DNA from 3 places in the Dactylosporangium sp. NPDC050688 genome. Region 2 is predicted to be linked to each of the others. Evidence: riboswitches for the same ligand, from Rfam matches in the RefSeq annotation. Region 2 holds a riboswitch; each other region holds the start of a gene.
The links. Region 2 has a riboswitch for cyclic di-AMP ahead of AB0H83_RS06085 (hypothetical protein). Riboswitches for the same ligand answer to the same signal wherever they lie in the genome.

Region 1 (2,240 bases), on a different contig from region 2:
GTGCTTCACGTCGCGGAAGGACCGCTCGGCCCGTCCCAGGTAGAACTCGCGGATGTCGTCGTCGGCGAGCAGTTCGGCGGCGGGTTTGTCGAGCACGACCTTGCCCGTCTCCAGCACGTATCCGTGCTCGGCGATGGACAGCGCCATGGTCGCGTTCTGCTCGACCAGCAGCACGCCGGTGCCGGCCCGGTTGATCTGCACGATCAGGTCGCGGACCTGCTCGACCAGGCGCGGCGCGAGGCCGAGGCTGGGCTCGTCGAGCAGCAGGTACGCCGGGTCGGACATGAGCGCCCGCCCCATCGCCAGCATCTGCTGCTCGCCGCCGGAGAGGTATCCGGCGATGCTGCCGCGGCGCTGGGCGAGGACGGGGAAGAGGGTGTACATGCGGTCCATGGCCTCCGCCCGGCCCTTCGGGCGGGTGTGGGCGCCGAGCCGCAGGTTCTCCTCGACGGTCAGCTCGGCGAACGTTCTTCGTCCCTCCATCACCTGCGACACACCGCGGCGGACCACGGCGGCCGGCCTGAGCCGGTGGATGGGGCGGTCGTCGAGCGTGACCGCACCCTTGGTGACGGCGCCGTCATGGACGCCGAGCAGGCCCGACAGGGCCCGCAGCAGGGTGGTCTTGCCCGCACCGTTCGCGCCGAGCAGCGCGACGATGCGACCGGGTGGCACCTGCAGGCTGACGCCGCGAAGTACCAGCATCACGTCGTCGTAGACGACCTCGAGGTTCTGGACACGCAACACGGGGTGACGCTCCTCCGGGGGTGTTCGGAGTGGGCGAACTATGTGCATCGACGGTGAATAAAGTTACGTGTATTTAACCGGGTCTCAGAGCAGAATCAAGCCCCAAATGTGTGTCCGTCAACACCATCTTCTGTGTTGCATCACCGTCCGATGTGGACCGACGACCCGCCGTGATTCGGACTTTTGGGGTAATAGATATAGAAGAACGCGGGCGGGTTTCGCTTCGCTGGTGATCACGTTAAGTTATGTCCTGGCCTGCACGGCAGTCCGTCGCCCACCCCGGGCGGCGCCGGGCAAGCGCCGCCGAATCGAGCGCCGCTCTGGCGCTGTCGAGCCGGGGACCCAGGGTCCTTGGGGTGAATCCGCGAAGCGCGGTAGGGCGCACTCTTCCCGCCCGAACCCGTCAGCTAACCCGGTAGGCGGTCAGTGAAGAAGGGTCATCCCTTGTCCGCTGGACACCGCGCCAAGCGGTCCTTGCTGCGCTCCCTGGTCATCGGGGCCGTCGCGCTGGCCGTCGTGGCGCCTGCGAGCGTCGCCAAGGCCGATCCCACCCTCGCCGAGATCGAGGCCCAGCTGGAGAAGATGGGCGACGAGTTCGAAGCTACGGTCGAGGCTTACAACAAGGTCAACGAAGATCTCGCCATCGCTCAGGCGGCCAACGTCGATCTGCAGAAGAAGCTGCAGCCGTTCGCCGACAGTGCCGCCGCCGCCGGCGCCAACGTGGACGTCCTGGCGGTGGCCGCGTTCAAGACCTCGGGCAAGCTCGGCACCCTCTCGGTCATCTTCGGCGCGCGGTCCTCCGATTCACTGATGGACCAGATCACCACCCTGCAGCAGATCAACAAGCATCAGCAGGCGGAGATCGGGGCCTTCCAGGAGGCGAAGGTCAAACTCGCCGAGGAGCAGCAGAAGATCAACGACACGCTCGCCGCCGAGAACGCGAAGAAGGCCGAGCTGGAGACCAAGAAGAAGAAGATCGAGGGCGACGTCAAGAAGCTCGAGGATCTCAAGCGCCGGGCCACCGCCGCCGGTAGCACCAAGACCTCGGGTTCGGCGAAGCCGGCTGGTCCGCCGCCAGCGGTGTCGGGCGTGGCCGGCAAGGCGGTCACCTTCGCCTGGAACCAGATCGGCAAGCCCTACAAGTGGGGAGCGTCAGGACCCGGCAGCTATGACTGCTCCGGCCTTACGTGGGCGTCGTGGAAGAACGCCAGCGGCAGAACCCTGCCCAGGACCGCCCAAGGTCAGTACAACGGGCTGCCACATGTTGCACGGGCCGACGCCGCCCCCGGTGACCTGGTCTTCTTCGGCTCCTCAACCAGCAACATCACCCACGTCGGTCTCTACATCGGCAACAACCAGATGATCCACGCTCCGACGACCGGCAGGACCGTGGAGATCCAGTCCCTCGCCTCGCGCACGAACATCCGGGGCTTCGGCCGGGTCAGCTGACCCTCCAGGAGGCCATGCCCGGCAAGATGGGGCATGGCCTCCTGGGA
Region 2 (2,240 bases):
GGCTCGCGTTCAACGGCGCCGGCACCGGCATGTGCATGATCGGCCTGGAGGGCACCGACCTGGCCCGGATCGTGCGGGTCAACCCGGCCCTGTGCGAGCTGCTCGGCCGGGACGAGGACGTGCTCGTCTCGATGCGCTTCGGCGACGTCATCCACCCCGACGACCTCGACCACAGCCGGGAGGTCTTCGCCGGCGGCATCGGGTCCGTCCGCGACCACGAGGTCCGCTGTGTGCGCGGCGACGGCGAGACGATCTGGATCTCCGCCACCATGTCCGTCGTGGCCGGCTCGCCCGCGTTCGCGATCACGCAGGTGCAGGACATCACCGGCCGCAAGGCGACCGAGGCGGACCTGGTCCGCCGGGCCTCCCGTGACCCGCTGACCGGCCTGGTCAACCGCGAGGCGTTCACCGAGGCCCTCACCGCCGCGCTCCGGCTCGCCCGTACCGACGGCGTGCTCAGCGCGCTGCTCTTCTGCGATCTCGACGACTTCAAGGTGGTCAACGACACCCTCGGCCACGACGCCGGCGACGCGGTCCTCGTCGCCGTCGCGCACCGGCTGCAGTCGCTGGTCCGGCCCACCGACACCGTCGCGCGGCTCGGCGGCGACGAGTTCGTCGTCCTGACCGGCAACGTGAGCGTCGCCGACCTCGGCGCGCTCGTCGACCGCCTCGAGCGGTCGGTCTCCGCGCCGGTCACGCACGAGGGGCACATCATGCGGGTACGGGTCAGCGTCGGCGTGGCCGTGATCGATGACACGGTGGAGGACGCGGGGGCCGCGCTGCGGGCCGCGGACCGCGAGATGTACCTGGTCAAGGGCAGTCGTCATGCCGGCGAGGTGACCAGACGGGTGACAGCGTTCGGTGAGCGTTCGGGTGCTCCGGGTGGTATGCAGGTGCTGCGGTTGGCCCGCCCGGAAGCCGCCCAGTAGGGTCGGGATGTCTGCTCCGGTCGACCTGCGCCGCATCGGCGCTGCCGGGCAGGCGCCGTCGAGTCGCGAGACTTCGCGAGCCGGGGACCCACATCGTCCTCTGGGGTGTATCCGTGGCCGAGCCACGGTAGGGCGAAACTTCCCGCCCGAACCCGTCAGCTAACCCGGTAGGCGGCACCGGAAGGAGTCTGCCGATGATGGCCGCCCGCTCGCCGTCGTAGCGCCTCACCACTGGTTCCCCCTTCCAGCACGCCGCCGTCCGGCGCCGTGCCGATGCCGCATGCCATGTGCTGCCTGCCACGAAGGACTTTCTCAGTAGTGAAGCCGTTGCCACGCCAGTTCCAGCCGCGACATCGCCGTCTCGTGCTCGGCGGGAGACCCGGCACCGTCTCGGTCGCCGTGCTGTCCGCCACGCTGCTGGCCACCGTGCCGGCGGACTCGCCGACGTCGGTGTTCGCGGGCTCCGCGTACGCCGAGCCGGGCGCCGTCGCGGCCGCCTCCCGGACCGTTTCCCCGGGCGTTTCCCCGGGCGTTTCCCCGGGCGCTCTGTCCGGTGCCGCCGCCGCGCCGGACGCGTCGTCGCCGGGGCCGTTCGCCGCCGCGGCGCCGGCCGTGCCGCCGGTGCCGCCCGCGCCGCCGGTCGTGCGGCCGGTCGCCGGGCTCGACCAGCAGCAGATGGACAACGCGGCGCTGATCGTCAAGCAGGGCAGGGCGCAGGGCATGCCCGACCGGGCCCTCGTGATCGCGGTCGCGACCGCCATGCAGGAGAGCGACCTGTACAACGTCGCCAGCTCCGCCGTGCCGGCCTCGCTGCGGCTGCCGCATCAGGGCGTCGGGTCCGACCACGACTCGGTCGGGCTCTTCCAGCAGCGGGCCAGCCAGGGCTGGGGCACGGTGACGCAGCTGATGGACCCGTCCCACGCCGCGATGCTGTTCTACTCCGCACTGTCGCGGGTGCAGGGCTGGCAGCGGATGAGCGTGACCGCGGCCGCGCAGGCGGTGCAGCGTTCGGCGTTCCCGGGGGCGTACCAGAAGCACGCCTCGCGCGCGGAGCAGGTGGTCGGCGCGCTGACCTGACCGGGACCGCGCCGCTGTTGCCGGCCGGCCGCGGTTTCGCTGACCGGCGGTCTGCGGTCCGCCGGCCCGCGGGTCCGCGGGTCTGCGGTCCGCGGGTCTGCGGTCTGCGTGGACGGTGGGCGGGCTGTTCAGGCGGGGTGGCGGGTGGCCCAGCGGGCCAGGGCGACGAGTTCGGCGACCGCCGCCGGCTCCGGGATCGCCAGGTCGAGCGCGAGCAGCGCCTGCGCCAGGAGG
Region 3 (2,240 bases), on a different contig from region 2:
GAGGTCCAGGTGACGCAGCAGGACGGCGCACACCAGGCCGTCGAAGTCGCTGCGCGTCACGAGTCGGTACTTCACTTCGGATCCCCTCACCCTGCGCCGGCCGGTCGACAGTTGCCCTATCGGCCGGCCGGGCGCGGATGTGAGGTTCTTACAGTATCGACAGGTGTACGTGGTTCGTGTGGTCGCTGGACGGGTCCCCGCCGACGCCGCTGTAGTGGTGCCAGCCGACCGCCGGCGTCCACACCTGCTTGAACCAGATGACGTACATGACGCCGAGCCGGTCCGCGTTCTTGACGAAGTAGGTCGCCAGGTTGGCCCCGTAGACCTTGTCCTCGCCGGCGGCGACCCCGCCGAAGCCGGACTTGGCCTGCACCGAGAAGTCGCACGCGCGGCCCTTCGGGTGCTCGTACGGCCCGCTCGGCCGGTAGCACGAGACGAACCGCTTGAACCCGGCCGCCTGCGCCTGCCGCATCGCGTGCAGGGTGCGCTGGGTGAGGCAGCCCGAGGTGGTGGGGTCATCCATCTTGCAGGACTCCGACGACCAGCCGCCGCTCGCGTTGCGCGGCGAGGGCTGGGCGAGGGGCAGGTTGGCGGAGACGAAGCCGTTGCTCGGGCCGCCCGCCTGGGCCAGCCCCTTCTCGGCTTCCTTCTTCTTCGCGGCCATCACCGCGACCTGCTCCTGCTGGAGCTTGACCTCAGCCTCGAGGGCCTCCTTCTGCGCCTTCTGGTCTCTCTGGAGCTGGTTGAGCTCACGCAGCAGGTTGTCGTTGTGGTGGGCGATCTCGTCGATCGAGCCGGCCCGCTCGGCGAACCCGGTCGGGCTGCCCGAGTCCATCAGCGCCATGAACGTGGTCAGCGGCCCCGTCCGGTACGCCGCGACGGCGATCGCGGACACCTGCTCGGTGACCCGGGCGAGGTCGGCCTCGGTCGTGGCGAGCTTGGCGGTCAGCTCGGCCTGGTGCTTGATCGAGGCGTCGTACTTGTCCTTCGCCTCGATCCAGGCACGGGTGCTCTGGTCGAGGACCTGCGCGAGGGTCGCGTTGGACCCCTCGTCGCCGGTGTCGTCTCCCGGCTCGGCGGCGGCCGGCATGGCGGCCATCCCGAGCAGGACGGCGGCCGTCATCAGGACGGCGAGCATCCGCCGACCGGGATGTCGTGAAGACATCTGGCTCGTTGTTCCTTCCGTCGGCCGCCGACCGGGTTAGCTGACGGGTTCGGGACGGAACGATCCCTACCGCGGTCACCCGCAGATTCACCCCAGTTACGGTTGGGTCCCCGATTCGCCGGTGTCGAGCCGGCGATTAGGCGGCAGTCGCGTCCGGCACCGCGGGGGGCGGTGCCCTGTCGGACGAGACCGAAGGCCAGCCTACTCAGGGCGATCAGCCCGCGCAGCGCACGGCTTGTCCGCCGCTGTGACCCACCTCGCGACACGGTGGCATCTCAGCAGGTCGCCTAAGTCGGGGGAAAGAAAAACACGTGACGCAAATCACGAAATCATTTGGTCGTTTGCGGTAATACCCCGCCTGACCTGGTTGTTCTCCGCAACTCGCCGATCGCGCACCGTCACCATCGAACCGGCTCCCGCCCGTGCCGGCGCCGCCCGGGCACGGCAGCTTAGGGAAACCGTAAAGGTTGTTCATTATTCGATGTTGTTCGCTGCTCCGGCCGGGCCCGCCTGGTCGGATGGGCGTACAGCAGTCGATGTGAACGGAAGTGATCTGGTGTCCAGAGTGCGCCTGTTGGCGATGCTCGCCGCGACCGCAGTCGCCGGTGGGGTCGTCGCGGTCTTCAACATGCTGCCCGCGTCGGCGGCCAGCTGCGCGGCCGCGTGGCAGTCGTCGGCGGTCTACACCGGCGGCGCGACCGTGTCCCACAACGGCCGCAACTTCCTCGCCAAGTGGTGGACGCAGAACGAGGCGCCGCCCGGGACCAGCGGGGTCTGGCAGGACCAGGGCGCGTGCGGCGGGAGCACCCCGCAGCCGCCGACGCAGACCGGGTCCGCCGGCGGGTGCAGCTTCCCGGCGTGGGTGCAGGGGCGCAACTACGTCACCGGCGACATCGTGAAGTTCACCGACGGCAAGTACTACATCGCCGAGCACGACAACCCGGGGTACAGCCCGACGATCAGCACCTGGTACTGGGATCCGTACACCTGCAACGGGGGAGGCGGGAGCACGACGCCGCCGCCGAACAACCCGACCACCAACCCGCCGTCGAACGGGGCGTTCGTGGTCAGCGAG

Region 1: linked by a shared signal. The riboswitch ahead of AB0H83_RS43350 (NlpC/P60 family protein) and the one ahead of AB0H83_RS06085 (hypothetical protein) in region 2 are both predicted to bind cyclic di-AMP.
Region 3: linked by a shared signal. The riboswitch ahead of AB0H83_RS40175 (hypothetical protein) and the one ahead of AB0H83_RS06085 (hypothetical protein) in region 2 are both predicted to bind cyclic di-AMP.

The regions. Positions count from the first base shown of each region.
Region 1 covers NZ_JBFAIC010000074.1:26,027-28,266, reverse strand. The annotation lists gene AB0H83_RS43355 (ABC transporter ATP-binding protein) at 1-702, opposite strand, end outside; cyclic di-AMP (ydaO/yuaA leader) riboswitch at 1,036-1,180, shown strand; gene AB0H83_RS43350 (NlpC/P60 family protein) at 1,189-2,193, shown strand; gene AB0H83_RS43345 (methyltransferase domain-containing protein) at 2,227-2,240, shown strand, end outside.
Region 2 covers NZ_JBFAIC010000004.1:106,127-108,366, forward strand. The annotation lists gene AB0H83_RS06080 (diguanylate cyclase) at 1-929, shown strand, start outside; cyclic di-AMP (ydaO/yuaA leader) riboswitch at 976-1,118, shown strand; gene AB0H83_RS06085 (hypothetical protein) at 1,248-2,006, shown strand; gene AB0H83_RS06090 (polyprenyl synthetase family protein) at 2,135-2,240, opposite strand, start outside.
Region 3 covers NZ_JBFAIC010000063.1:12,658-14,897, forward strand. The annotation lists gene AB0H83_RS40170 (exopolyphosphatase) at 1-75, opposite strand, end outside; gene AB0H83_RS40175 (hypothetical protein) at 149-1,138, opposite strand; cyclic di-AMP (ydaO/yuaA leader) riboswitch at 1,175-1,318, opposite strand; gene AB0H83_RS40180 (glycoside hydrolase family 19 protein) at 1,722-2,240, shown strand, end outside.